One region of the Rahnella sp. WP5 genome, then DNA from elsewhere that is predicted to be linked to it. Evidence: predicted binding sites of a transcription regulator. Region 1 holds the regulator's gene; each other region holds the start of a gene.
The links. Region 1 encodes CRP, which controls carbon source genes, mostly activating them, when cyclic AMP is high. Its sites were predicted from a motif close to ATGTGANNNNNNTCACAT; they were not measured.
Positions count from the first base shown of each region.

Region 2: the regulator CRP is predicted to act here: its motif matches at 5,829-5,846, upstream of serC (3-phosphoserine/phosphohydroxythreonine transaminase).
Region 3: the regulator CRP is predicted to act here: its motif matches at 2,211-2,228, upstream of EX31_RS10070 (YchE family NAAT transporter).
Region 4: the regulator CRP is predicted to act here: its motif matches at 3,139-3,156, upstream of udp (uridine phosphorylase).

Region 1 is NZ_JQJR01000007.1:32,312-39,665, forward strand. Features, by position in the region: gene allR (HTH-type transcriptional repressor AllR) at 1-546, opposite strand, end outside; gene EX31_RS04600 (ureidoglycolate lyase) at 633-1,139, opposite strand; gene allS (HTH-type transcriptional activator AllS) at 1,354-2,268, shown strand; gene EX31_RS04610 (phosphoribulokinase) at 2,404-3,273, shown strand; gene EX31_RS04615 (OsmC family protein) at 3,277-3,684, opposite strand; gene crp (cAMP-activated global transcriptional regulator CRP) at 4,047-4,679, shown strand; gene EX31_RS04625 (YccS/YhfK family putative transporter) at 4,741-6,816, shown strand.
Region 2 is NZ_KN050720.1:221,516-228,869, reverse strand. Features, by position in the region: gene pflB (formate C-acetyltransferase) at 154-2,436, opposite strand; gene focA (formate transporter FocA) at 2,512-3,369, opposite strand; gene ycaO (30S ribosomal protein S12 methylthiotransferase accessory factor YcaO) at 3,869-5,632, opposite strand; gene serC (3-phosphoserine/phosphohydroxythreonine transaminase) at 5,958-7,043, shown strand; gene aroA (3-phosphoshikimate 1-carboxyvinyltransferase) at 7,148-7,354, shown strand, end outside.
Region 3 is NZ_JQJR01000010.1:220,689-228,042, forward strand. Features, by position in the region: gene oppA (oligopeptide ABC transporter substrate-binding protein OppA) at 1-142, opposite strand, end outside; gene EX31_RS25990 (hypothetical protein) at 519-722, opposite strand; gene EX31_RS10070 (YchE family NAAT transporter) at 1,317-1,961, opposite strand; gene adhE (bifunctional acetaldehyde-CoA/alcohol dehydrogenase) at 2,497-5,166, shown strand; gene EX31_RS10080 (thymidine kinase) at 5,279-5,887, opposite strand; gene hns (histone-like nucleoid-structuring protein H-NS) at 6,511-6,918, shown strand; gene EX31_RS10090 (NAD-dependent epimerase) at 7,120-7,354, opposite strand, start outside.
Region 4 is NZ_JQJR01000016.1:18,011-25,364, forward strand. Features, by position in the region: gene rmuC (DNA recombination protein RmuC) at 1-1,396, opposite strand, end outside; gene EX31_RS14635 (DedA family protein) at 1,554-2,081, opposite strand; gene udp (uridine phosphorylase) at 2,247-3,008, opposite strand; gene katE (catalase HPII) at 3,232-5,514, opposite strand; gene EX31_RS14650 (dienelactone hydrolase family protein) at 5,698-6,528, shown strand; gene fsa (fructose-6-phosphate aldolase) at 6,619-7,281, opposite strand; gene ptsP (phosphoenolpyruvate--protein phosphotransferase) at 7,293-7,354, opposite strand, start outside.

The sequences.
Region 1 (7,354 bases):
CGTAAAGTTCTTCAACCCCGCCTGCATCATCAGGCTCATCAGCGCCTCGTCATCCAGCGAATACAGTAACGCTTTCCCGGCACCGGAGGCATGCAGTGGCAGACGGCTGCCAAGCGGCGCACACATCCGCACCATCGACTGGCATTCCCGCTGGCCGATCAGTACCGCTTCGAAACCGTTGCGGATCGCCAGATTGGCCGTTTCGCCCGACAACAACATCAGGCGCTGCATATAAGGCGCGGCGACTGACAATACATCCCGGTTATGGATATAAGACGATCCGACCGTAAACGCCTGTAAGCCAATGTGCCACCAGCTCAGTTGCGCATCCTGATAAACAAAATCGGCCTCTTCCAGCACTTTCAGCAGTCGAAAGGTGGTGGAAAGGGGCAGCGACAAATTCTCTGCAATGTTGCTGACAGAAGAACTGCCGCCGGACTGCGCCAGATAATTCAACACCGCAATGCCGCGTTCTAAGGCCTGAGCGCCCTTTTGCGAACCAGAACCAGGCTGGCTAGGACGCCCCCGTTTTTTTACTTCGGCCATCTCACATTTCTCCAGCATCAGGCGCTGAGCGCCCGCGTTTCGCTTGTTTTCAGATGCTTGTATCTTATGCAAGATGCTTTATAGCGTCACGACTTTAATCCCGCCGCAACGGGTAAAATAAGCTGATAGCCCTGAGGTAACTGACTGATATCACAGTTGTCTGCGCCGCCACGATCGACGGTGAGAAAATTCGTCACCGTCTCAAACGCAAACAGCGGATGGTGCCAGACATTCCGGTGATAATTCACGCCCTGCAGGCCGTTGGTGATAAAGGCTTTCAGCGTGGAGATGTCCGGCGTCTCGCCCCCTGCCGCAACAATCACGATAAAGCGCTCGCCCTGCATCGGCACAAACGCCTGTGAACCGAGCGGGTGTTTTTCGAGTTGCGTCACCACAATGGGCAACGGTGCTGGCTGGGCGCGGTTGATGCTGACCAGCGGACGATCCTGCCCGAGGATCTCCACGTTGGTCAGATCGTGGTACCGCTCAACCTTGCCGTCGTTGATATGAAAAAAATCGCGACCTGTCGTCTCAATCACATCACCGTAAGCCGCGAAGGCCGCCTGGGTCAGCGGGTAAACCGGAAGTTCCATGGCATTCATCCCTGCATTTAAAATAAAACCGGTGAGATAAGCCCGCCAGATTGGCGAATTTATCCTCAATGCAATTACTGTAGAAACTTTTTCCAACTTGCTCAATCGAAATATGGAAAAAGATTCCATAAAATTGATGAAGTCCACAATTCTCATCCGGTTAAATCTATAAAATCTTTTTCATTCAATGCATTAACATTACTTCAGGTGACCTATGCTGGATGAGGAGTCGATTAAAACCTTTATGCACGTCGCACAAACAGGCAGCTTTTCCCGCGCGGCAGAGATGCTGCATAAAACGCCTGCGACCATCAGCTATCGAATTAAGATGCTGGAAGACAGTGCCGGGACGTTATTGCTCAACCGCACGACCCGCACGGTGTCGCTGACGCCCGCCGGACAGCATCTGCTTGAACGATGTCGCCAGTGGCTAACCTGGCTGGAGGGTGTACCGGCAGAACTGCAGCAGATTAACGACGGCATTGAGCGCCAGCTGAATGTGGTGGTGAACAATCTGATGTACTGCCCTGAAGCTCTGGCAGCGTTATTAAGCTCTCTGACGCAGCGCTACCCGTTCACGCAGTTCACTTTCACACGGCAGATTTACATGGGGGTATGGGATACGCTGCTGTACGAAGATTTTCAGCTGGCGATTGGCGTCACCGGCACCGAATCCCTTTCTAACGCCGTGAATCTGCTGCCGCTGGGTGAAGTGGACTGGGTTTTTGTTCATGCGCCCTTTCATCCGTTGCAGCACATCACTGGTGTGCTGGAAGAAGCGGTATTGCGTCAGTACATTGCCATCAATGTGGAAGACACCTCGCGCCATCTGAACAAGCGGGTAGCCTGGTTGCTGACCGGGCAACGGCAGATCATCGTAGCAGATGTGGCGACTAAACTGGCCTGTCACCTGAAGGGAATGGGTATCGGTTTTCTGCCGCGCCATCTGTGCCAGCCATATCTCGACAGCGGCGAGCTGATCGCCCGGCAAATCCGCTATCCGCGCGCCCCTTCCCCGCTCAGTCTGGCGTGGAAAAAGGAGTACACAGGCAAGGCGCTGCATGACATTGTTTCTCTGTTCCACCAGAAAGACCCGCTGATCCAACCGTTGCTGGCGGGTTTAGAATAGTGATGCCCTCTTTGGCTTCGCGAATAAATATGGTAACAATAGGCTTAATTATGCGCAGCCTTGACGCCAGATCTTCGACCACAGAAAAGACCGCGTCTCGCCTGCCTGCATCACCTTTATGGAGAACAGCGCATTATGTCAGCCAAACATCCTGTTATTGCCGTGACCGGTTCGAGCGGTGCAGGCACCACAACCACCAGCGTGGCATTTCGTAAAATATTTCAGCAGCTTGGTTTGCGTGCGGCGGAACTGGAAGGTGACAGTTTTCATCATTTCACCCGTCCTGAAATGGATGCGGCAATACGCAAGGCGCGCGATCTGGGACGTCATATCAGCTACTTCGGGCCGGAAGCCAATGACTTTGGTTTGCTGGAAAAAAGCTTTATCGAATACGGTAAAACCGGCACTGGCCGTTCACGTAAGTATCTGCATACTTATGACGAAGCCGTTCCCTACAATCAGGTGCCGGGTACCTTTACGCCGTGGCAGGCGTTGCCGGAACCGACGGATATTTTGTTTTACGAAGGGTTACACGGTGGTGTGGTGGCGGACAAAATTGACGTTGCCGCGCAGGTCGACCTGCTGGTCGGCGTGGTGCCTATCGTCAACCTCGAATGGATCCAGAAACTGGTGCGCGATACCGGCGAGCGCGGGCATTCCCGTGAAGCGGTGATGGATTCCGTCGTGCGTTCGATGGATGACTATATCAATTACATTACCCCGCAGTTTTCCCGCACGCACATCAATTTCCAGCGGGTACCCACCATCGATACCTCGAACCCGTTTGCCGCCAAAGCCATTCCGTCACTGGATGAAAGCTTTGTGGTGATTCATTTTCAGGGGCTGGATGACATCGATTTCCCGTATCTGCTGGCCATGCTGCAAGGGTCGTTTATCTCGCACATCAAAACACTGGTGGTGCCGGGCGGCAAAATGGGGCTGGCGATGGAGCTGATCATGGCGCCGCTGGTGCAGCGCCTGATGGAAGGCAAGAAGATCGAGTAAACTTTATTCGGCTGCAATCACTTCAAAGCTGTGGGTGATTGTGGCCGCTTTCCCCAGCATCAGAGACACAGAACAGTATTTTTCGGCAGACAGGCTGACTGCGCGTTCAACAATCTTATCGGTCAGATCCTTACCGGTGACGATAAAATGCAGATTGATGTGAGTGAACAGACGCGGCGCTTCTTCGCGGCGTTGTGAGGTCAGCTTCACTTCACAATCACGCACGTCATTACGACCTTTTTGCAAAATTGACACCACGTCGATTGCACTACACCCCCCTGCGGACATCAGTAACATTTCCATCGGGCTTGGGGCTTTATCACCCGCGTTTCCATCCATTGAAATCTGATGACCCGATGCAGACTCACCTAAAAATGTCAGTCCTTCAACCCATTTGACACGTGCATGCATGAACTATTCTCCCGGTGAATAAACTTGTCGAAATCTGCTCTCAGAGTACCCTTTCACCTAAAATCTGGCAACGTAACCCGATCGCCATCATGCTGAAGCGAGACAACAGAAGACAGCATCTCAAACCTGTGCTACAAACAAAGCCGAAACATACTTTCCAGTAAATTGCGGTGACGGTTTTTGCGGTTTAAGTACAGAACCCACGGTGATGACAGCAATAAACAGGCTGTTGCACTCCGACATCCGCTTGCAGCATTTCTGGAGAGTTATATGCTGAAAGGGCGCTTTGGATTTGAAGTGCCGTACAGGGAACTCTGAGCCCTGTGATTTTGGGCAGCGATAACAACAGAGGATAATAGCAAATGGTTCTCGGCAAGCCACAAACAGACCCGACTCTTGAATGGTTCCTGTCTCACTGTCATATACATAAGTATCCTTCTAAAAGTACGCTGATTCACCAGGGTGAAAAAGCCGAAACGCTTTACTACATCGTGAAAGGGTCAGTTGCTGTCCTGATTAAAGATGAAGAAGGCAAGGAAATGATACTGTCCTACCTTAACCAAGGTGACTTCATCGGTGAGCTGGGACTCTTCGAAGAAGGTCAGGAACGCAGTGCCTGGGTACGTGCTAAAACTGCCTGTGAAGTGGCTGAAATTTCGTATAAAAAATTCCGCCAGCTGATTCAGGTTAACCCGGATATTCTGATGCGTCTCTCCGCGCAGATGGCAAACCGTCTGCAAGTGACGTCAGAGAAAGTCGGCAACCTTGCCTTCCTTGACGTTACCGGTCGTATCGCTCAAACCTTGCTCAATCTGGCTAAACAGCCTGATGCAATGACCCATCCGGACGGGATGCAAATCAAGATCACCCGCCAGGAAATTGGCCAAATCGTCGGTTGTTCACGTGAAACAGTCGGACGCATTCTCAAAATGCTGGAAGATCAGAGCCTGATCTCCGCACACGGTAAAACGATTGTCGTTTACGGCACACGTTAATCCCTCAAAAATTGGCGCGGCAAAACACTGTCGCGCCTTTTTTATGGGCTAAGCTTTACCCATGACGCTATGGCGAAGACTGTTTTACCATCCTGAAGTGAACTACGCGCTGCGCCAGACGCTGGTGTTGTGCTTACCTGTTGGCATTTGCTGGCTGTTTGGCAATTTGCAAATGGGCCTGCTGTTTTCCCTCTGCCCGGCCTGTTGTAACATCGCCGGTCTGGATACCCCGCATAAACGCTTTTTCAAACGCCTGCTCGTCGGCGGTTCACTCTTTGCCGTGAGCAGCCTTCTGCTGCAACTGATGCTCGAAAGCTGGCATATACCGCTGCCGCTGATCATGCTGTCGCTGGCGTTACTGCTGGGCGTCACCGGTGAAATCAGCCCGCTGCATGCGCGCCTGTTGCCCGGTGCGCTGGTGGCGACTATCTTCACGCTGAGTATGGTGGGCGTGCGCCCGATGTGGCAGGCCCCGGTGTTGTTCGCCGCTGGCACAGCCTGGTACGGATTGTTTAACTGGGCGTGGTTTCGTATTTCGGAAGAACAGCCGATGCGCGAAACGCTCAGCCAGCTCTATCTGCAACTCGCGGATTATTTCGAAGCTAAGTACAGCCTGCTGACGCAACACACCGATCCCGAAACCGCGTTACCCCCACTGCTAACCCGCCAGCAGCAGGTTATCGACCTGATTGCCCTGCTTTATCAGCAATTACACATGTTGCCCCAGCACGGACATCATCATCACCATAAACGGCTGTTTCAGCGTTTTCAGGTGGCGCTCGATTTGCAGGAGCATATTACAGTGAGCCTGCATCAGCCGGAAGAAGTGCAGAAACTGGTGGAGGAAAGCCATGCCGAAGCGGTTATCCGCCGAAATGCGCAGGTGATTTCCACCCGTCTTCGGGTGATTGCCGACGATATTCTTTATCACCGTTTATCCGGGCGCTTTACGATGGCCAATGAGCTGACCGCGCTGGAGAAAATCGCCGCGCGCAACCCGGACAATCCGGTAGGTCAGTTTTGTTATTACCATTTCAGCCGCATTGCCCGTCTGTTACGCACACAGCGGCCGTTGTACAAACGTGACCTGATGAACACCCAGCCGCGTTTGCCCTTCTGGCCCGCGCTGAAAAGCTATCTTTCCTTCAAATCCGTGGCACTGCGTAATGCCGCACGTTTGGGCATTATTCTGGCGATTGGCAGCAGTCTGGGTCTGTTCTTCAATTTGCCCAAACCCTACTGGATCTTGCTGACTATCATGTTGGTCAGCCAGAACGGTTATAACGCCACGCGGGTGAGGATCCAGCACCGTGCACTCGGTACGCTGGCCGGATTGCTGATTGCCTCAGGCTTGCTCAAACTGGAACTGCCGGAAGGCACCACGCTGCTGTGCATGTTGCTGATCACCCTGTTGTCCTATACCGTTCTGCGCAAAAACTACGGACTGGCGATGGTCGGCATGACGGTGACTGCAGTGTATACCCTGCAATTGCTGGCGATGAACGGCGTGCATTTTCTGGTACCACGACTGGTCGATACCCTGATCGGCTGCGCGCTGGCCTTTGGTGGCACTATCTGGCTGTGGCCGCAATGGCAAAGCGGTTTGCTGCGCCAGAATGCACACCAGGCGCTGGAAATCTATCAGGACGCTATCCGCCTGCTGCTCGAGGAAAGCCCCGACACCGCCAAACTGGCGTACACCCGTATGCAGGTCAATCAGGCGCACAATAAGCTGTTCACTTCGCTAAATCAGGCGATGCAGGAGCCGGGTTTTAACTCACATTATCTGGCGGATATGCGTTTGTGGGTGACGCACAGTCAGTTTGTGGTTGAGCATATCAACGCGATGACGATCCTCGCCCGCGAGCATTACATGCTGCCGGAAAAACTGGCGACAGAGTATTTACAGACCTGCGAAATCGCGCTGCAAAGCTGTCAGCAACGACTGCTCTACGACGGGCCGGGCAGCGAGAACAACCTGTTTAATGCGCCGGAACTTCACCCGGATATGCCACTGACCGAAATGGAACGCCATCTGCGGCGCGTAATTTCACATCTCAGCGTGATGCATACCATCTCGTCACTGGCGTGGAAGCAGAGGCCGCATCATGGGATCTGGCTGACGCGGCGGGCGTGAAGGGGGATGCCCCTTTCAAATCCCCGTTTTACTGGCTTGCAGCCAGACTGCTTTTTGAAATTGCGAATATCTCGGTTTCTCAAGTACGGATGCCGTGTACTGGCGTTCTTTTAAACGGATTGAGAAAGTTTCGGTTTTTCAATTGCCGTGTTCGCTTAACTCACCGAGCCGAAACCGACCAAAGAGGGCTAAGACGAGCCCTCTTTGGAATCTCCACGTCTTAAACTGCGCGCTTCGCTCGTAGGCTATGTTCCAGCAACCACAGCGACAGGCTGGAAATCTTGCCGCGTTGCGGTTCCTTCTCTCGGTCTTCGAGCCACTGGTCTCGAAGCCGCTCCGTTCAGCAAGATTTCTGATTCGCCCGCAGGATTCTAAATTCAAAAGCAGAAGGGTTTTATCTTTTAGAAATGTCGATTGGCGTGCTCAAAAATGGCACCGAATGAACGGTTCGAGACCTTAGGCTCGAAGCCTGAAATTCGGGAATCGCGCAGCGATGACATTTTGCGCCACACACTAATGCGCCAGAACATGTCCACCG
Region 2 (7,354 bases), on a different contig from region 1:
GTCAGCAATGGCGGTACTGCTTTGCCAGAAGTCCACAACCTATAGCGCTCTGGCAAAACAGACTGTCGTACAGACAGTGCGGGCAGGGAGGGATGAAACAAAGGCTCCACATTGTGGAGCCTTTTTATCAGACCAGATTACAAGGTTGAATTATTACAGGGACTTAGTGAAAGTACGGGTAATAACGTCTTGTTGCTGTTCTTTAGTCAGTGAGTTGAAACGCACTGCGTAGCCAGAAACACGAATGGTCAGCTGAGGATAGTTTTCAGGATGTTCCATCGCATCTAACAGCATTTCACGGTTCATGACGTTCACGTTCAGGTGTTGACCACCTTCGATGGACGCTTCGTGGTGGAAGTAACCATCCATCAGACCCGCAAGGTTGGCTTTACGCACATCATCGTCTTTACCCAGCGCATTTGGCACGATAGAGAAGGTATAAGAAATACCATCTTTCGCGTAAGCAAACGGCAGTTTAGCAACGGAGGTCAGAGAGGCAACCGCACCTTTCTGGTCACGACCGTGCATTGGGTTAGCACCCGGGCCAAACGGAGCACCAGCACGACGACCATCTGGAGTGTTACCTGTTTTCTTACCATAAACCACGTTAGAGGTGATGGTCAGAACAGACTGAGTTGCTACAGCGCCACGGTAGGTACGCAGTTTCTGAATTTTCTTCATGAAACGTTCTACCAGGTCACAAGCGATGTCATCTACGCGAGAATCGTTGTTACCGAACTGTGGATACTCACCTTCAATTTTGAAGTCTACAGCCAGGCCGTCTTCGTCACGGATGGTGCTAACTTTTGCATATTTGATAGCAGACAGGGAGTCAGCAGCAACTGACAAACCTGCGATACCACATGCCATGGTGCGATAAACATCGCGGTCATGCAGAGCCATCAGCGATGCTTCGTAGCTGTATTTGTCATGCATGTAGTGAATAATGTTCAGCGCAGTCACGTACTGTTTAGCCAACCAGTCCATGAAGTGATCCATGCGATCCATGACTTTATCAAAGGTCAGCACTTCATCCATCATTGGTGCTTCTTTAGGACCAACCTGGATTTTCATTTTTTCATCAACGCCGCCGTTGATTGCGTACAACATGGTTTTCGCCAGGTTTGCACGAGCGCCGAAGAACTGCATTTGTTTACCCACAACCATTGGGCTCACACAACAAGCGATAGCATAGTCATCGTTGTTGAAATCAGGACGCATCAGATCATCGTTCTCATACTGTACAGATGAGGTATCGATAGACACTTTAGCTGCGTACTTTTTGAAGTTCATTGGCAGCTTTTCTGACCACAGAATGGTCATATTTGGCTCTGGTGAAGGTCCCATGGTGTACAGGGTATTCAGGAAGCGGAAGCTGTTTTTGGTAACCAGAGTACGACCATCAACACCCATACCAGCCAGGGATTCTGTCGCCCAGATTGGGTCACCGGAGAACAATTCATCATATTCAGGGGTACGCAGGAAACGCACCATACGCAGTTTCATAACCAGGTGGTCAATCAGTTCCTGAGCTTGTTCTTCGTTCAGTTTGCCTGCTTTGATATCACGTTCGATGTACACGTCAAGGAAAGTAGAGACGCGGCCAAAGGACATCGCAGCACCGTTCTGAGATTTAACGGCAGCCAGGTAACCGAAGTAAGTCCACTGAACAGCTTCTTGTGCAGTTGTTGCAGGACCAGAGATATCGCAGCCATATTTAGCAGCCATTTCTTTAATCTGACCCAGAGCACGGTGTTGTTCTGAGATTTCTTCACGCAACTGGATGGTCATTTCCAGGTTTACGCCATTTTCCAGGTCGTCTTGCAGAGACTGGAATTGTGCGTATTTGTCGGCCATCAGGAAGTCGATACCATACAGCGCGACGCGACGGTAGTCACCGATGATACGGCCACGACCATAGGCATCTGGCAGACCGGTCAGCACACCAGATTTGCGGCAGTTCAGGATGTCTTTAGTGTAAACATCGAAAACACCCTGGTTGTGGGTTTTGCGGTAATCAGTGAAGACTTTTTTCAGTGCCGGATCCAGTTCACGACCGTAAACTTTACATGAACCTTCCACCATTTTGATGCCGCCGAAAGGGATCAGGGCACGTTTCAATGGCGCGTCAGTTTGCAGACCAACGATGGTTTCCAATGATTTGTTGATGTAGCCGGCATCGTGAGAGGTGATGGTAGAGGCAACGTCGGTATCGAAATCTACTGGAGCCTTAGTACGGTTCTCCAGTTTGATACCATCCATTACTTTATCCCACAGGGTGGTTGTCGCTTGGGTAGCGCCAGCCAGGAAGGACTCATCACCTTCATACGGTGTGTAGTTCTTCTGAATGAAGTCACGGACGTTTACGCCATTCTGCCATTCACCAGCACTAAAACCCTGCCATGCGTTGGTCAATTTTTCATTGAGCTTGGACATTTTGCACCTACCTTCTAATTTGGATTTCTTTAAAAATCACGTGTAAAACTGTCGTAACAAGACTGCCACATTGTTTCAGTGGTGTTTCTCATCGCGAAGATATATGACCCAGTACGTTAACCCTACCAGCAAACCACCCCCAATGATGTTACCGATGGTCACAGGGATGAGATTGTCTATGATAAAGTTAGGGATATTCAGCTCTGCGAATTGTGCCGGTGTTGCCCCGACAGCCTGCCAGAATTCTGGTGTCGCAAAATTTTTCACTACGATGCCTAAAGGGATCATGAACATGTTAGCAATGCTGTGTTCAAAGCCGCTGGCGACGAACATGCCGACCGGTAAAATCATAGCGAACATTTTATCCATCAGACTGCGGCCGGAGTAACTCATCCATACCGCCAGGCAAACCATCAGGTTTGCGAGGATCCCCAGACATACGGCTTCGATAAATGTGTGATGCATTTTATGATCAGCAGTTTGCAGAACGTTCAGTCCCCACAAACCGTTATCAACCATGTATTCACCGGAGAACCAAATCAGAGCCACAAAGAATAAGCAGCCGACCAGGTTACCAATATAGACATTGACCCAGTTGCACGCCAATTGCCCCCAGGTGATTCGACCGCTGGCTTTCGCAATGACGATAAGTACAGTGGACGTGAACAGGTCCGCACCACATACGACAACCAGCATAAGACCCAGAGAGAAGCAGATGCCCCCAACCAGTTTTGCAAGGCCATAAGGGACGGTACCGGTGCCTGTAGTGGCGGTGATATAAAAAGCAAAGGCTATAGAAATAAAGACGCCAGCAGTAATGGCTAAAAAGAATGTTTTTAACGGCTGTTTGGTGGCTTTATAAACGCCAGCATCTTCAGCAATTTTCGCTGTCGCGGCGGGTAAAATGAGATCGAAGGGGTTGTCAGCTTTCACATTAACTCTCTTATTCAGGGCTATGCACTGCGCAACGAGATACTAGCAAAGCAGTATAACGTAAAAATTGACGTGGATCATATGAGGGGGTTTTTGGTGGTTTTTAATAGACTGCTAAAGGGGTGGTTTTATGGGTAATTAATTGAAAATAAACGAATAAAAAGATTTTAATTTTTGCAAATAAAGTTGAGAAAGCAAGAGTTTATTTTCAGATTCCAGTTAATACAAAGGATTCAGTGTTAATAAATATCGTTATTTTGATTTTATAAATTTCACTTTCAATTAACTTATAAAATAAGTGCTATATTTTTCACGCAAAAACGGCAAGCGGGTATTATTTCGCGCGGAATTACACGTCATTTTGATGGCCGAGTCAAACTTTTGCGGACAAATACAGCAGCAGAAGCTTAGGATTTATAGTGAACTGATAGCGAATTTATAAACAAAAAAACCGACAGGAAATCCCGTCGGTTTTAATCGCTTCACCGTGGCCAGTGAATCAGGCTTTCGACCAGTGACGACGTTTGGCGACTTGCAGCTTTTCGTATGCACCAAGCAGCGCCTGATGGGCTGACAAGGCTTTCAGCTCAGGGTCGACTGCAAACAGACTGTGGAAACGGACTTCTCCACTGATGGCCGCCGAAGCATCCTCAACTGCTTTCTGACCATACATTTTCACGAAAGCGTTGTAGTACTGGGCTGGCTCGCGATCTTCTTCCAGAGACAACTGGAGCAGGGTTTGCAGGCAACGGTAATAGTTGTTGCGCTCATCGCTGTACACCGAGGAATTGAACTCATGCGCCCATTCAGCCCAGGTCAGCGCCTGATCCAAATCACCACCGGCAAGAGCCAGCATAGATTTCAGCTCACCGACACGCAGCGTGTACCAGCCGTTGTCTTTGCCGCTGGCGATCCCCAGCAGTTCGCGAACGCGGGTAAAGTCATCCAGACCTTCATCGTCGAGTTGAGTGATCATCTCAAGATAGGTTTCTTTTGGCAGATCGCTGCCCGGCAACGCCAGCAGTTGATAACGCAAATGCGCGCCCATGCTGTTATTCGCCAGCAATAAATCTTCGGCAGGATAAATGTCAGACATGCCCGGAACGATAATGCGGCAGGCGTATACATCCAGATGTTCGTAATCGGCGATATACACTTCAGCATCTTCTTTATCAAAGATAGCCATCAGTGTCGCAAATTCTTCTTCAGTGGTACCGCTGAAACTCCAGTCTGCAAACGGATAGTCTGCGTCTTGTTTGAACATATCCCAGGAAATCAGACCGCTTGAGTCGATGAAATGGGTTTCAAGGTTAGCGTGTTCAGCCACTTCTTCGTCGTCAAAAGTAGGCGCCGTGAAGACATCCAGGTCTTTCAGACTGCGGCCTTGCAACAGTTCCGTCACGGTACGTTCCAGTGCGACGCCAAAATCAGGGTGTGCACCAAAGGACGCGAAACAGGTCCCGTTCGCCGGGTTGAACAGAACCACGCAAATGACCGGATAATTGCCGCCCAGCGAGGCGTCATAAGAAAGAATAGGGAAACCTTCTTCTTCCAGTTTGGCAATGGCTTCAACCACTCCAGGATAGCGTGCCAGAACCTCAACAGGGATTTCAGGCAGGCTGATGGATTCTGCAATGATGCGGTTTTTGACATAACGCTCGAAGACTTCTGACAGCCCCTGAACCCGCGCTTCATTGGCGGTGTTACCCGCGGACATCCCGTTGGAAACGTACAGGTTGCCGATGATGTTCATCGGAATATAGACGGTTTGCAGATCGGACTGACGGGTAAATGGCAGAGCGCAGATACCACGATCAGGATTGCCTGATTGCAGGTCGATCAGATCACGGGCAACCAGTTCTTTATCGGCATCATAAAATGCGTGCAGGCGCTCATCCAGGATCCCGGCGGGCAGACTGTCGTCTTCCGGAAGCGGGAACCACTTCTCATTCGGATAATGAACGAAATCGCCATTAGCGATTTCTTTGCCCAGATAGAAATCAGCGAAGAAATAGTTAGTCGACAGGCGCTCAAAATATTCACCCAAAGCAGAAGCCAGTGCGGCTTTTTTGCTGGCGCCTTTACCGTTGGTGAAGCACAGCGGGCAGTCGCGATCGCGAATGTGCACTGACCAGACGTGGGGAACCGGATTCAGCCACGAAGCTTCTTCGATATTAAAGCCGAGATCGGTGAGTTTTTGTTGGAAGCGGGAAATGGAGTCTTCCAGCGCCGCGTCTTTACCAGGAATAAAAGTTTGGGTCATTGAGTTCACTTTTGAGCGTGCTAAAAACGTGCAATGATACGGGGTTTTGCACATTAGCTCCATGTATTCGTGTTAAGAATGTAATCGCTGTGTGAAGTCAAAGGCTTGAGTTTGAACACGCTGTTATACCGTGTGAAATTTGACGGTGCTTACACATATTATTCCGAAAAATCAGGGTTAAAAGGAGGAATGAACCTTGTGATCAACATCTCATCGCTGTTTATCAGGTCGTCATCAATAACCGTTGCAGACTGCTTGTCTCGGATGATAAAACCGTTAAATTAGTGACTACTATGTGACTGTCTCAGAGAAGTGGTGAGGGGAAATGACTCAGGTTTATAATTTTAGTGCAGGTCCGGCAATGATCCCGGCTGAAGTATTGCGTCGTGCGGAACAGGAACTTTGTAACTGGCACGGACTGGGTACATCGGTGATGGAAATCAGTCACCGTAGTAAGGAATTTATCCAGGTTGCTGAAGAATCCGAAAAGGATATCCGTGACCTGCTCAATATTCCCTCGAACTATAAAGTGCTGTTCTGCCATGGCGGCGCCCGTGCGCAATTTGCTGCTGTGCCAATGAACCTTTTGGGTGAAAAATCCTCCGCTGATTATATTGATGGTGGCTATTGGGCACACAGCGCAGTTAAAGAAGCCCAAAAATATTGCACGCCAAACGTGATTGATGTCACCACTACGATTGATGGTAAGCGTGGCATTCTGCCGATGAGCGAATGGAAACTGAGTGCAGATTCTGCCTACGTTCATTATTGCCCGAATGAAACTATCGATGGTATCGCTATTGATGAAATGCCTGATTTTGGCGACAAAATCGTGGTAGCAGATTATTCATCCTGCATTCTTTCCCGCCCGATTGACGTCAGCCGTTTTGGGGTGATTTATGCTGGCGCGCAGAAAAATATCGGTCCTGCGGGTCTGACCCTGGTTATCGTTCGTGATGATCTGCTGGGCAAAGCGCGCACTGAATTGCCTTCTATCCTCGATTATACCGTGCTGGCTGAGAACGACTCTATGTTCAATACCCCGCCGACCTTTGCATGGTATCTGTCAGGTATGGTATTCAAGTGGCTGAAAGAGCAGGGCGGTCTGCGCGAAATGGAAAAGCGCAATCGTGCAAAAGCCGAACTTTTGTATGGCGCAATCGATCGCACCGGCTTCTATCGTAACCCTGTGGTGGCGGCTAACCGTTCGTGGATGAACGTTCCTTTCCAGATGGCAGATGCCTCGCTGGATAAACTGTTCCTTGATCAGGCACAGGAAGCCGGTCTGCATGCACTAAAAGGCCACCGCGTGGCTGGCGGTATGCGCGCATCTATTTATAATGCAATGCCGATTGAAGGCGTAAAAGCCCTGACCGACTTTATGGCGGAGTTCGAAAAACGTCACGGTTAAGTGTGCTGGCTTTCAGGCTCGCAGAATGCTTCATTGAGAAGCCTTAAAAATGACCCCGGCTCAATGTCCGGGGTCATTTTATGAAAAGAAGAATTGGAGAAAGAGTGGAATCCCTGACATTACAACCCGTTGCGCTGGTTAACGGCAGCATCAATTTACCTGGCTCAAAAAGTGTTTCTAACCGCGCACTTTTACTGGCTGCTTTTGCACAGGGTACTACCCGCCTGACTAACCTGCTCGACAGCGATGATGTGCGTCATATGTTGACAGCACTGACTCAACTGGGTGTCACGCATCGTTTATCTGCATCC
Region 3 (7,354 bases), on a different contig from region 1:
CGTTGTTGCGCACCAGCTCTTGTTTGGCGGCCAGAGTCACGCCTGCTGGCACGTTGGCTGCGAATGCATTATTGATTGAAACAGATCCTACTGCAGCCAGAATGCAGGCAGCGAGCAGATTTTTTTTTGTGATGTTGGTCATTTTTATTCAACTCCAGTTTTTATTATGAACTTGCACGCCTGGGTGCAAGATAAACCCTTGCTGGGTCAATGGGTTTCAAAAGCAGGAACGAATTGCTCAAGAAAGGCCCCCATGTAGTTACCACCCGCAGATGGCTGTCCCCTATTACTGCATGTATTACTCAATAACGTTGGAAACGTCAGGCTGTTGTTCGCCATGTTGTTTCCGGGATCGTTAAGGATGATCCCACCCCATTTGATTTACCCCGTGCACAACAAAACAAGGTTCTGCGTCACACCAGGTAATCACATACTGTTATTCCTGACCTTAACAATATTATTTTCTTATTCGCCTCACGGCGATAGAAAGCCCTTCGCAGTTAAGCGCCTGAATTCAATTAATGAGAAGAAGAGATGAAGGTTTGTTTTGCAGAACCGGCAGACTCAACAAAAGACTGTGTAATGTCGCCAGCACAATGCCCGGCTTTCTTTTCGCAGAAAGCGGCTGAGGATAATTTTGTGGTACGCATTGCGACACGATACTCTCCAAAAACAAATAAAATGGCTTCAATCTTTCTGTCTCTAGCAAGATTCGTTCTCACTCAGAGCATCCCGCTTAACAAAATTCCATTTTTGAAGGCGATTTGAAAATTATCAGAAGCCTGATACAGGCGCCAATAAATTTTGCAAATTTGTTACGCAATTCTCTTTTACTGGTTACAAGCTCGATGAGTCATCCACAAGGAAACATTTGGAAATCTTGGTTAACTCATTGTTTATTGGCATTTTTACGATAATTTTTAGCGCAAAATTAACGTCACTGATTGCATAAGAACTCGCCTGACACAATCCGTTAACATTAAGATGTTTTCAAGGATAAACACCTGTTAACTGCGGTGTTAACACTAATAACATCTCGATACAGCATGCACAAGCCTTACAGAATGATGTGGATAAATTAGCGTCAAAACGGGCAGTAAAGATGCGTATTTAGCTAAAAATTCGCTAAGTTTATTAGAAGAAATGAAGACTTGGTTCGAAAAGAAGAATGAGACGTGGCTTTACGCCACATTTAGGTGCAAACGCGCTTAATTAAGTCATTAGCTGCACTATATTAATGCATCGCATTATAAGGAAAGGTAATAATTATCACGAAAACCCACCCGTGTTTCCGTGATAATTCAGTGACCAGCAGGTTAGAGCAGGCCAGGGAAAATAGCTTTAATCCCTGTCACAATAAATTCGATACCCAGAGACATCAGCAAAAGCCCCATGATACGCGTAATCACGTTAATCCCGGTTTGCCCCAGTAATCGCACCAGCAATGGTGCCGCTCTGAACAGTAACCAGCAACAAAATGCAAAGAAGATAATCGCAAGTGTCAGTCCCAGCAGATTCGGCCAGCTGTGATAGCGTGAACTCCATACAATCGTTGAACTGATTGCGCCCGGTCCGGCCATCAGAGGTAGCGCAAGCGGAACCACCCCGACATTTTCACGTATCGCTGTTTCTGATTTTTCCTGCTTGTTCTGTTTGTCCTCGCCCAGTTTCCCGCTGATCATCGACATCGCAATGGTGACCACCAAGATCCCACCCGCAATTCGGAATGAATCAATCGATATACCAAACAGATGCAAAATGGCATCGCCCAGGAAAAGTGCAGTCGACAATATAATGGCAACCGACAGGTTTGCCGTCATATTGGTTTTATTACGCCCCGCTGCCGCCTGATAGCTTGTCATGCTGATGAAGACTGGCAAGATCCCCACAGGGTTGACCAGCGCAAACAGACCGACGAAAAACTTGATATACCCTGAAAAATCTAATAAAGATTGGCTCACGCAGAACTCCGCATAACTATGCCAGTAGATGAAGGTTTTGATGGGCGCTAATGTACTGGAATCCCCGTAAAGGCGCCACGTCGTTTCATAGTTTTTATCACCAGATTTCTGAACAAAGGCAGTGAATACAACTTTTGTTAAAAAACAGATTTTTTATTGATAACTTTAGATACAAAACTGTATTATCCAAGTGAGAATTTGATAACCATTCTCAATATCAAGTTGCTGAAAGGTGTCAGCATCAGTATTTAGTGATCCAGATCAAATTGACCCTGCCTACAAATAGGTAATCTCAGTACATAGTCACTCAGCGTTACATGAAAGATAAAACGTCCAGTGATGAAGGTGATTTATTTAACGTCATCTGCTTTACCCGGTGCTTCACAACTGAAAGCTCTTTGAGCAAATAAAGAGACAAAGACAACACATTGAGAATCTTAGATTTAATTAGTTTCTCACGGTGACTGATAGCAGGTCTATACTAGTCTTTGGCGGATTATTTACTAAAAGAGTTTAACTTTATCAGGAGAGCATTATGGCTGTAACAAATGTCGCTGAACTAAACGCACTCGTTGCTCGGGTCAAGAAGGCACAGCGCGAATATGCCAACTTCAGTCAAGAGCAAGTCGATAAGATTTTCGCTGCCGCCGCCCTGGCTGCTGCCGATTCTCGAATTCTGCTGGCAAAACTGGCTGTTGAAGAATCCGGAATGGGTATTGTTGAAGACAAAGTGATCAAAAACCACTTCGCTTCTGAATACATTTACAATGCTTACAAAGATGAAAAAACCTGTGGCATCCTGGGCCAGGATGACACCTTCGGTACCATCACTATCGCCGAGCCAATTGGTCTGATTTGCGGTATCGTTCCGACTACCAACCCAACTTCTACTGCAATTTTCAAGGCGCTTATCAGCCTGAAAACCCGTAACGGCATCATCTTCTCCCCACACCCACGTGCTAAAAATGCAACGAACAAAGCTGCGGATATCGTCCTGCAAGCCGCCATCGCTGCGGGTGCGCCAAAAGATATCATTGGCTGGATTGATGAACCAAGCGTAGAGCTTTCCAACCAACTGATGCACCACCCGGATCTGAACCTGATTCTGGCAACAGGTGGTCCGGGCATGGTTAAAGCAGCTTATAGCTCCGGTAAACCAGCAATCGGCGTGGGTGCAGGTAATACACCAGTCGTTGTTGATGAAACCGCAGATATCAAACGTGTTGTTGCTTCCGTCCTGATGTCTAAAACCTTCGATAACGGTGTCATCTGTGCCTCTGAGCAGTCCATCATCGTGGTTGATTCAGCTTATAATGCAGTCCGTGAACGTTTCGCTTCTCACGGCGGCTACATGCTGCAGGGTAAAGAACTCAAAGCCGTTTCAGATATCATTCTGAAAAATGGCGGCCTCAACGCCGCTATCGTAGGTCAGCCAGCAGTGAAAATTGCTGAAATGGCTGGCATTAAAGTGCCTGCGAATACTAAAGTGCTCATCGGTGAAGTCACCATTGTTGACGAATCTGAACCATTTGCGCATGAAAAACTGTCCCCTACCCTCGCTATGTACCGCGCTAAGAATTTCGAAGACGCCGTCGCTAAAGCAGAGAAACTGGTAGAAATGGGCGGTATCGGCCATACCTCTTGCCTGTATACAGACCAGGACAACCAACCAGAACGTGTGAATTATTTTGGCAACAAAATGAAAACCGCACGTATTCTGATCAACACCCCGGCTTCACAGGGTGGTATCGGTGACCTGTACAACTTCAAACTTGCTCCGTCTCTGACGCTGGGTTGCGGTTCCTGGGGTGGTAACTCCATCTCTGAAAACGTCGGTCCTAAACACTTGATCAACAAGAAAACTGTAGCGAAGCGAGCAGAAAACATGTTGTGGCATAAACTTCCTAAATCTATCTACTTCCGTCGTGGCTCACTGCCAATCGCACTGGAAGAAGTGGCGACTGATGGAGCAAAACGCGCCTTCATCGTAACTGACCGCTTCCTGTTCAATAACGGCTATGCCGATCAGATCACCAGCGTTCTGAAAGGTCATGGTATTGAAACTGAAGTATTCTTCGAAGTTGAAGCTGACCCGACGCTGAGCATTGTTCGTAAAGGTGCTGAGCAGATGAACTCCTTCAAACCAGACGTTATCATCGCGCTGGGTGGTGGTTCACCAATGGATGCTGCGAAGATTATGTGGGTTCTGTATGAACACCCGAATACTCAGTTCGAAGATTTGGCGCTGCGTTTTATGGATATACGTAAACGTATCTACAAATTCCCGAAAATGGGCGTAAAAGCGAAAATGATCGCCGTCACGACCACTTCCGGTACTGGTTCAGAAGTTACACCATTTGCCGTTGTTACTGACGATGCGACTGGCCAGAAATACCCACTGGCTGACTATGCTCTGACACCTGACATGGCTATCGTTGACGCCAATCTTGTCATGAACATGCCGAAATCACTGTGTGCCTTCGGTGGTCTGGATGCCGTCACTCACGCACTGGAAGCTTATGTTTCTGTACTGGCGAACGAATACTCCGACGGTCAGGCTCTGCAGGCACTGAAACTGCTGAAAGAAAACCTGCCAGCCAGCTACAAAGATGGCGCTAAAAACCCGGTTGCCCGTGAACGTGTTCACAATGCGGCGACTATCGCGGGTATCGCGTTTGCTAACGCCTTCCTTGGGGTTTGTCACTCAATGGCCCACAAACTGGGTTCAGAGTTCCACATTCCGCACGGTCTGGCTAACGCCATGCTGATTTCAAACGTTATCCGTTATAACGCCAACGACAACCCAACGAAACAGACGGCTTTCAGTCAGTATGACCGTCCGCAAGCGCGTCGTCGTTACGCAGAAATTGCAGACCATTTAGGTCTGGGCGCTCCTGGTGACCGTACTGCACAGAAAATCCAGAAACTGCTGACCTGGTTAGATGAAATCAAAGCGGAACTGGGTATCCCAACCTCTATTCGTGAAGCTGGTGTTCAGGAAGCTGACTTCCTGGCTAAAGTAGACAAACTGTCTGAAGATGCGTTTGATGACCAGTGTACCGGTGCTAACCCACGTTACCCGCTGATCGCCGAATTGAAACAGATTCTGATGGATACTTACTACGGCCGTGAATACAGTGAAGACGTAGCAGAAGAAGTTGCTGCTCCTGCGCCAAAAGCTGAAAAGAAAACCAGCAAAAAATAATCTGCTGAGATACTGATAGTAAAAAACCCGCTGAAAGGCGGGTTTTTTTATGGTCCGAATTCGCGATTTATCATTCAACTCTGGCTCATCGAACTTAGTCAGCGCTCATGACTTAGAGAGTCTTACTTTCATCCCTGCCATCAAACGCAGCCATCGCTTCTTTGTAATGCTTACGGCAGACCGAAACATAACTTTCATCACCGCCAATAACGACCTGTGCGCCATCATGTAAGGCGTTACCGTTCTCATCCAGTCTCAGGTTGCGGTTGGCTTTGCGACCACAATGGCAGATGGTTTTAAGCTCAACCAGTTTATCCGCCCAGGCCAGCAGATATTCACTGCCCTCAAAAAGTTCTCCGCGAAAATCCGTTCTCAGACCATAGCAAAGTACAGGCACATCCAGATCGTCCACAACGTCCGTCAGCTGCGATACCTGAGCTTTGGTGAGAAACTGGCACTCATCAATCAGAACGCAACTCAAACGCTGTGTGCGGTTCTCCTGAGCCACCAGATTGAAGAGTTCTGTCTCTGTGTTGTAAAGCTCTGCAGGAGACGACAAGCCGATTCGCGAACTGACTTTACCCTGACCATACCGGTTATCGAGTTCTGCTGTTAACACCAGCGTGCGCATACCACGTTCTTGATAATTATATGAAGATTGCAGCAACGAGGTGGACTTACCGGCATTCATCGCCGAGTAATAGAAATAAAGCTGAGCCATAAAGAAGTGATCCCATAAAGTAATGGATGGCATAAATTTTCGGCATGTATTGTATCACATGCCTGGCAGACTATAACAACCGGAGAGTGGCACTGACATCTGGCACGGGCGGGCATTCATTCCCGGTAAAGAAATCACAGAGGCTTACAATAAAAATTATACGACATGAGATAATTATGGCCTGCTGACACGGCAGAATACCCGCAATGAAAGCGCAGTTTATATGTCTGCATTGCAGAGTAAGAGTTTGTCTATACATTAAAAAAGACAATTGAAATGCTACCGGCAAAGAATCATTTTTCTGATCTTGTGCTTCATCTCTCAAGCCTTTCCATATCCTTACATTACATGACTTCACGGATCCTTTAATTTTGTGAACTCTCGCTGACTTAAAAAAACACTTACACAAAGCATCAACAATCCTCAACAGAGGATTGAAATTAGGGTTATCATCCCCAGATTAATAGCGCTAAGCGACCTGGCTATATTTCTCTGCGGATAAACATTATTTGCTTTAAATGCGTAAATTAAGGTCAAGCAAACAAATTCGCTATTGCAGAATACAGAAGAGCATTCTATTATTAGCCAAACGCCCCCCACCAATATAATTTGAGACTAGTATAATGAGCGAAGCATTAAAGATTCTGAACAACATCCGTACTCTGCGTGCGCAAGCAAGAGAATGCACTCTGGAAACTCTGGAAGAGATGCTGGAAAAATTAGAAGTTGTTGTGAACGAGCGTCGCGAAGAAGATTCTCAGGCAGCTGCTGAGATTGAAGAGCGCACCCGTAAACTGCAACAATACCGCGAAATGCTGATTGCGGACGGTATTGATCCTAATGAATTGCTGCAGACAATGGCTGCGACTAAAGCGACCGGTAAAGCAAAACGTGCAGCACGCCCGGCTAAATACAAATACGTTGATGAGAACGGCGAAAACAAAACCTGGACTGGTCAGGGTCGTACTCCAGCTGTAATCAAGAAAGCAATCGAAGAGCAAGGTAAATCACTGGACGATTTCCTGCTGTAATTGCCCTGATTAACGTTACTGTTAATGCTAGAAAGCCCATCACTTTGATGGGCTTTTTATTTTTATTACGCTGTAACAGGCGTACCGCAAATACAAAACTGATAAAACAGATTGATACAACCTGTTCAATAAACATCTATAAGATTTAACTGATTCCATAAAAAAAGGCTGCGTCAGCAGCCTTTAGCAAGAAATACAAAATCAAACCTGATAAAAGTCGCGATACCAGTCCACAAAGCGCTGTACGCCTTGCTCTACAGGTGTCTCAGGCTTGAAGTCAATCGCCTTAGCCAGCGGTGATGTGTCTGCGCTGGTCTCGTGTACATCGCCTGGCTGCATTGGCAGCATATTCTTACCCGCAACCATTCCCAACGCCTTCTCCAGCGCACTGATATACGTCATCAGTTTCACGGGGTTGCTGTTGCCAATATTATAA
Region 4 (7,354 bases), on a different contig from region 1:
CTTCAACACCCAGCGCGCGGAAACTTTCCACCTGTCCGATAAGATTACCACGGCCTTGCGAGAGTTTATTCATCGCGGATCGATAACTTCCCTGCGCTTTGTCGAGACTTTGTCCCATCGACTCCATGTCATCCACAAACAGCCGCAGTTTGTCGTAAAGACGTGCCGCGCGGTCGGCGATACGTTTGGCGTTCTGACTCTGATGCTCATAGCGCCACAAGTTACTGATCGTTCGCAGCGCCACCAGCAGGGTCGTCGGGCTGACCAGCATAATATTGTGCCGGAGCGCTTCGCTAATCAATTCTGGCTCACGGTCGATAGCCAGCAGAAAAGCGGGCTCAACAGGGATAAACATCAGCACATAGTCGAGGCTGCGCAGACCGGGAAGTTGCTGGTAATCTTTGCGCCCGAGCAGGCGGATATGTCCGCGCACCGAGGCAATATGTTCATTGAGTGCCGCTTCCCGCTCGCTGTCATCCTCGCTGTTGAAATAGCGCTCATACGCGACCAGGGTCATTTTGGCATCAATCACTACGTCTTTATTCTGCGGTAACCTGACGACCACATCAGGTTGCATCCGGCTGTTGCTGTCAACCTGCACGCTGACCTGAGTCTGGTACTCATGCCCTTCGCGTAAACCGGAAGCCTCGAGCACGCGGCTCAGCACCACTTCCCCCCAGTTGCCCTGCGTTTTGTTGTCACCTTTCAGTGCCTTGGTCAGGTTGACGGCTTCACGGGCCATCTCCACATTCAGTTGCTGCAGATTGCGGATCTCATGCGCCAGCGTATGGCGTTCACGGGCTTCCTGCCCAAAGCTGTCCTGCACCTGACGACGGAAACCATCCAGTTGCTCGCGCAACGGCAACAGTAACTTGTCGAGACTTTGCTTGTTCTGTTCGTCGGCACGACGGCCATTTTGTTCGAAAATCCGGTTAGCCAGATTTTCAAACTGGCTGCTCAGGCGCTGTTCGCTGTTAATCAGCAGACGCTGCTTTTCTTCAGCCGCCATGCGGGTTTCATCCAGACGGGTTGAAACCTCACGCAACTCTGCTTCCTGCGCGCTGTTGATTTCCCGCTGCGCACGCAGTTCCTGATTCAGTTGCTCACACTCGTTTTGCCAGTGGGCAAGCAGTTGTAATTTTTCCTGACTGGCCGCCTGCAGGCTATGCAGTTTGCGCAGCTCAAGTTCAGCCTCGCGCAGTTGCTGCTGCCCTGATTGCCGCTCGCTTTTGTGCGTATCATTTTCCGCTTTAGCCTGTTCCAGCGATTGTTCCAGCAAACGGCGCTGCGTTTCATACTCCGTCTGCTGTTGCTGTTGGCGCAGGCTGGCGATAAGCCAACCTACGAGTAAGCCCATTAACCCCGCCCCCAGGGCTGTCAGGATGCTGATATCCACGCGATTTCCCTCTTAAAGTCTCTTGCGGCCAAGGTAATGTCAGGCTGTATGGATGTCCAGTCTATTTTCTGTTGCATTGAGCCTTTGCGAGACGTCTTCCAAAAAGGAATTTCTCTGTATTTGCCCCCTTGCGATAGCCAGCCACAGAGAGCAGCATTCAAAACCAGCGGCTCAGCCACTGAATGCCGAAAGCACCTGGCGCCAGGATGCCGAAAGCCCAGATGAGTGCAGACGTCACATTCGCAATCTGGAAATATTTTTGCGGCATACCGCAGATACCGGCAACCAGTGGCACAACGGCACGAAGCGGGCCAAAGAAGCGGCCAATGAAAGCCCCGGGCATGCCCCATTTTTCAAAGAAAGCATGTCCACGAACCAGCATTTGCGGATGGCGGGAGAAAGGCCAGAAATTGCCAACCCGATCCTGATAACGGGCACCAATCCAGTAAGAAAGCCAGTCTCCCAGGAAAGCGCCTGCGGCGGCAGCAGCCCAGATGGGCCAGAACGGAATACCGGTTTCGCCAATCAGCGCGCCGAGTCCCAGCAAGATAAACGTCGCCGGGAGCAGCAGGGAAAGGAATGCCAGAGACTCACCAAAAGCCAGAAAGAAAACGATCGGTGCAGCCCACACCTGATGGGCACGGATGAAGGTAGTGGTGTACTCAAGAAGGTCGTGAACAGTCAAAAATGCAGTTCCTTTTGTCAGAGTTCCGGGAGGAGATTCATCAATTATTCCAGATGGATTACTAACATGACCTTAACAGATCTGCTTAGCAGGGCAAAAAAATGGGCCGCCAGAGGCAGCCCATTGATGTGATGATGTGATGTGGTTGTTTTAGTTTTATAGGGACTAAATAAGCCTGCGGGCTGCTTCTACAACAATCTTCACCGCATGACTTTCAGTCTTTTTCATGGTTTCCGCATTAGGGATTTCCTGCTGCGTGCGGTTCACGATAACACCCGCCACCATCCCCGCGCGCAGGCCCTGGCTTGCACACATGGTCAGCAGAGTCGCGGATTCCATTTCGTAGTTCATGACGCCCATTTCCTGCCACTCTTTCATCGATTCTTTGAAGCGACGGACAACACGGCCAGAGTAAGTGTCATAACGTTCCTGACCCGGATAGAAGGTGTCAGAAGAGGCGGTAACGCCAATGTGCGTCGCGGCACCCACGGCTTCTGCCGCCGCAACCAGCGCGGTGGTGCAGGCAAAATCGGCTACTGCAGGGAATTCCATCGGCGCAAAGTGCAGGCTCGCGCCATCAAGGCGAACGGCAGCGGTCGTGACCAGAACGTCACCGACATTGATGTGTGGCTGGATAGCGCCAGTTGTGCCGACTCGCAGGAAAGTACGGATCCCCAGTTGCGCCAGTTCTTCAACCGCAATAGAGGTCGAAGGGCCACCAATACCGGTTGAGCAAACAATCACAGATTTGCCATCAAGCTCAGCACGCCATGAGGTAAATTCGCGGTGGGAAGCCAGACGAACCGGGTTCTCCATCAATTTGGCAATTTTTTCCACGCGCTCAGGGTCGCCGGGAACAATCGCCAGCGTCGCGCCGTTTAAATCTTTTTTGGCCAGGCCAAGATGGAAAACTTCAGGCTGAGACATAACAAACTCCTCTGTGTGTAAGGTCATTTATTGGCAGGAGGAACACCCGGCAACTGTACTGAACATTGTGACGTTATTTCGTGACGGTCGTCACTATGATGTAACAACGGGAATTTCACATACATTTATTTTGTGATTCAAGTCACAAAATAAGGAGGGGTGAGGGAATTTTAAACAGGCAATCTCCGCTGCCGGGGATTGCCTGTTTATCAGTTACAGTTAATCAGGCAGGAACGGCATCTGCCGCCGCACTGCGCGACCAGATCCGGTGTTTGAGCATGTCTTTCAGAAACGCCTTCAGCAACGCTCCTTCTGCTTTTTCACCTTCCACAACGCCCTCTTCCGGCACATCGTCCGTCAGCCCCAGCAGCGATTTGAAGCGGCGTGCATCGCCACTTAGCCCCACCACTTTCAGGTGTTTGTAGGCTTCGAGCACATAATGCCGTGCATCGCCATTCATCAGCAGTGCGTCGATATGCCCATGCGGAACAATCACTGCATCAACGGTGATGGAAGGCGATCCGGCAAACGTCGCATCAACCGGCAACGTAGAACCATCATCGGCAGTCACACTCCCTAAATGACTGGCCAGCAGCTTAGGGTGAACGCCAGCGGCCTGAAGTGCCTGTAAGGTTTCCAGAACATCCGCCGCATTCACACCTTCACCCAGCAATATCGCCACCTGCCGCCCTTTGATCGTGCCTTTACCGCTGGCATACAAACTCAGCGACGGATCATTTTTCAGCCCATTCACGGGCTTCGGCGGTTTGATCTTCAGGGTGTCAGCGGAAAGGGTAATACCCAGATTTTTCGCCACTTTCTGCGCCAGCGTCTGATCAACATGCGCTAACAGATCCACGACCCGCTCGCGGATATACGGCCGCGCCACCTTCGATAATTCAAATGAGAAAGCGCCGATAATATGATCCTGCTCCGCTGTTGTCTGGCTCAGCCAGAACAGGCGAGGATGGGCATAATATTCGGCAAATGACGGGCTGCGCTGACGGATTTTTTCTGCATCAACCCGTTCAGGATAACTTTCAAAGCCACCGCCGGACGCTGCCGGAGGTGTTTCCCTCGGCCAGTTATTGTTGATGGAATTCGGCTCGTAGTTCGCCGGATTCGTATCAATGTCCTGACGGTGCATGCCGTCACGCTGGAAGTTATGGAAAGGGCACGTCGGCCGGTTAATCGGAATTTCATGGAAATTAGGCCCGCCCAGACGACTGATTTGCGTGTCGGTGTAAGAGAACAGTCGCCCCTGCAACAGCGGATCATTGGTGAAATCTATGCCCGGCACAATGTGCCCCGGGTGGAACGCGGCTTGCTCGGTTTCAGCAAAGAAATTATCGGGGTTACGGTTGAGCACCATTTTGCCGATCAGTTCTACCGGCACCAGTTTTTCAGGGATGAGTTTGGTCGGGTCGAGCAGGTCGAAATCAAATTTGAATTCATCTTCTTCCGGGATCAACTGCACACCCAGTTCGTATTCCGGATAATCTCCGGCTTCGATGGCTTCCCACAAATCACGGCGGTGGAAATCGGCATCTTTCCCGGCCAGTTTCTGCGCTTCATCCCATAACAAAGAGGCTTTTCCGGCCAGCGGTTTCCAGTGGAAACGCACAAAAGTGGCTTTGCCTTTCGCATTCACGAAACGAAAAGTATGGATGCCAAAACCTTCCATCGTGCGGTAACTGCGCGGAATGCCCCGGTCAGACATCGCCCAGAACACGTTATGCAGGGTTTCCGGTTGCAGGGACACGTAATCCCAGAAGGAATCGTGCGCACTCGCCCCCTGCGGGATTTCGTTATGCGGTTCGGGTTTTACCGCATGCACAAAATCAGGGAATTTATGGGCATCCTGAATGAAGAACACCGGTGTATTGTTACCGACCAGGTCGTAAATGCCTTCATCGGTATAAAACTTGGTCGCCCAGCCGCGGATATCACGCACGGTATCTGCCGAACCGCGGGAACCCTGAACGGTAGAGAAACGCACAAATACCGGCGTTTTCTTTTTAGGATCAGAGAGGAAGCTGGCTTTGGTCACTGCCTTCATACTGCGATAGGGCTGGAAATAACCGTGCGCCGCAGCGCCCCGCGCATGAACGATACGTTCGGGAATCCGCTCATGGTCGAAGTGAGTAATTTTTTCACGGAGAATGAAATCTTCAAGCAGTGTCGGGCCACGGTTTCCGGCTTTCAGCGAGTTCTGATCATCAGAGATTTTGGTGCCCTGATTGGTGGTCAGCGGCTGTTTTTCACCATTTTTGCGGTGGCGTTCTAATGCATCGAGTTTGGCATTGGTATTTTCCGGACTCTTCGCACTGCCGGACGCTGTCGGTTCTTTTCCTGGCGGTGTCGGTTGTGGTGAAGGCTGATAAATACGATCGCCGGGCGCAAGATCCCCCAGGCCTGGCTGTGAAGATTCAATGCCCGTGGCGGGGGCGCGGCTTACCGATTTTGACTCGCTTTTCTTGGTCACTTTAGAGGGTGATTTTGACATTGAACATAGCTCCTCGACAAAGGTTTCGGGTGTTCTGTAGACGTTCTGTAAATCTTCCATGATGACTTTCCTGATTAACTTTTAACTATAGAACATCTCTTGCGCCTTGCTGTTCATGCTTTCCGGCTATAGTTTTAATCCATAGCCACAGATTTTCGTATGGACACTTGCCTGGAGACCCCAATGAAAAAAGAAGAATTGCTTACCCTGAAACAGGCTCCGACCAGCTTTGCCCCTGCCGTCACTCCCGTCGCCAGCACCACTATCCATACCGATACCGACGGGCTGCACGCAGGCCAGACCACCATACCCTCGCAGGGCGAAGATATGCCCGCCTACCTCGCCCGTCCGGAGCAGTTCACAGGTAAATTGCCGATCGTGCTGGTGGTGCAGGAGATTTTTGGTGTACACGAACACATTCAGGATATCTGCCGCCGTCTGGCGAAACAGGGTTATATGGCCATCGCGCCGGAGTTGTACTTCCGGCAGGGTGACCCGCGTGACTACACTGAAATCAGTGAGCTTTTCGCTAAACTGGTCAGTAAAGTGCCGGATCAGCAGGTGCTTGCAGATCTCGATCACACTGCACACTGGGCATCACAACATGGCGGGGACATTTCTAAATTAGGCATCACAGGTTTCTGCTGGGGCGGGCGCATCACCTGGCTGTACGCGGCGCACAATCCGCAGCTGAAAGCGGGCGTGGCGTGGTACGGCAAACTGGTCGGCGATAAAACGCTGACCAGCCCGTCAAATCCGGTTGACCGCGCCGCCGCGCTGGATGCACCGGTTCTGGGTTTATACGGCGCAGAAGATTCCAGCATTCCTCTGGATACCATTGAAACCATGCGTCAGGCCATTCGCGCAGCCAATGCTACGGCGGAAATCGTGGTATATCCGGAAGCGGGCCACGCGTTTAACGCCGATTATCGCCCGAGTTACCACGCTGAAGCCGCCGCCGACGGCTGGCAACGGATGCTGGATTTCTTTGCGCAGTATGGGGTTAAGCAATAAAAAGTATGGCGTGCAGTAAAAGGACACGGACCAGAATGACAAAAGCCCGACAGGTTTTTCCTGCCGGGCTTTTTACGGGAAGTTAACCCGTTACAGCGACAACTGCCCAAAGGCACCCTGCCAGTCTTGTTCAAATTTATCGACAGCCGCCTGTACCGCAGGCGCACTGATAAATTGCTCCGCTACGTCCACCGGGATAGTGACCGACTGACAACCTGCCAGCAGACAGGCCAGAACCTGACGCGGCGTTTTAAAACTGGCGGCCAGCACTTTGGCATGCGGCGCATGCAGGGACAGCAATTGCTGCAACTCCGTCACCATCGCAATGCCATCTCCCCCCTGGGCATCCAGCCGGTTAACATACGGCGCGACATATTCTGCCCCGGCCAGCGCCGACAGGAGTCCCTGCCCGGCACCATACACCGCGGTTCCCAGCGTTGGAATTTTGCGGGTACGTAAGATCTTAATCGCTGCCAGCCCGGCGGCGGTGACGGGCACTTTGACCACCAGCCCCGGCACGCGGGAATGCAGCAGTTCAGCTTCTTCCACTATCTGTTCGGTCTGATTCGCCAGCACTTGTGCAAACAGTTTCCCTTCACCACCTAATGCATCACGAAGCGCGGGCAAAACCTCCCACAGGGAAGTCTGCGATTTAGCCACAATGCTCGGATTGGTGGTCACACCCTGTAACGGTAAAATCCGCGATAAACGTTTTACTGCACTGATATCAGCCGTATCCAGATAAAGTTCCATATTCTCTCCTGTCAGAGTTCCAGTTCTTGTTTAAGCAGCGCTTCAATCTGTGCTGCGGTGGTGGAATGCATCA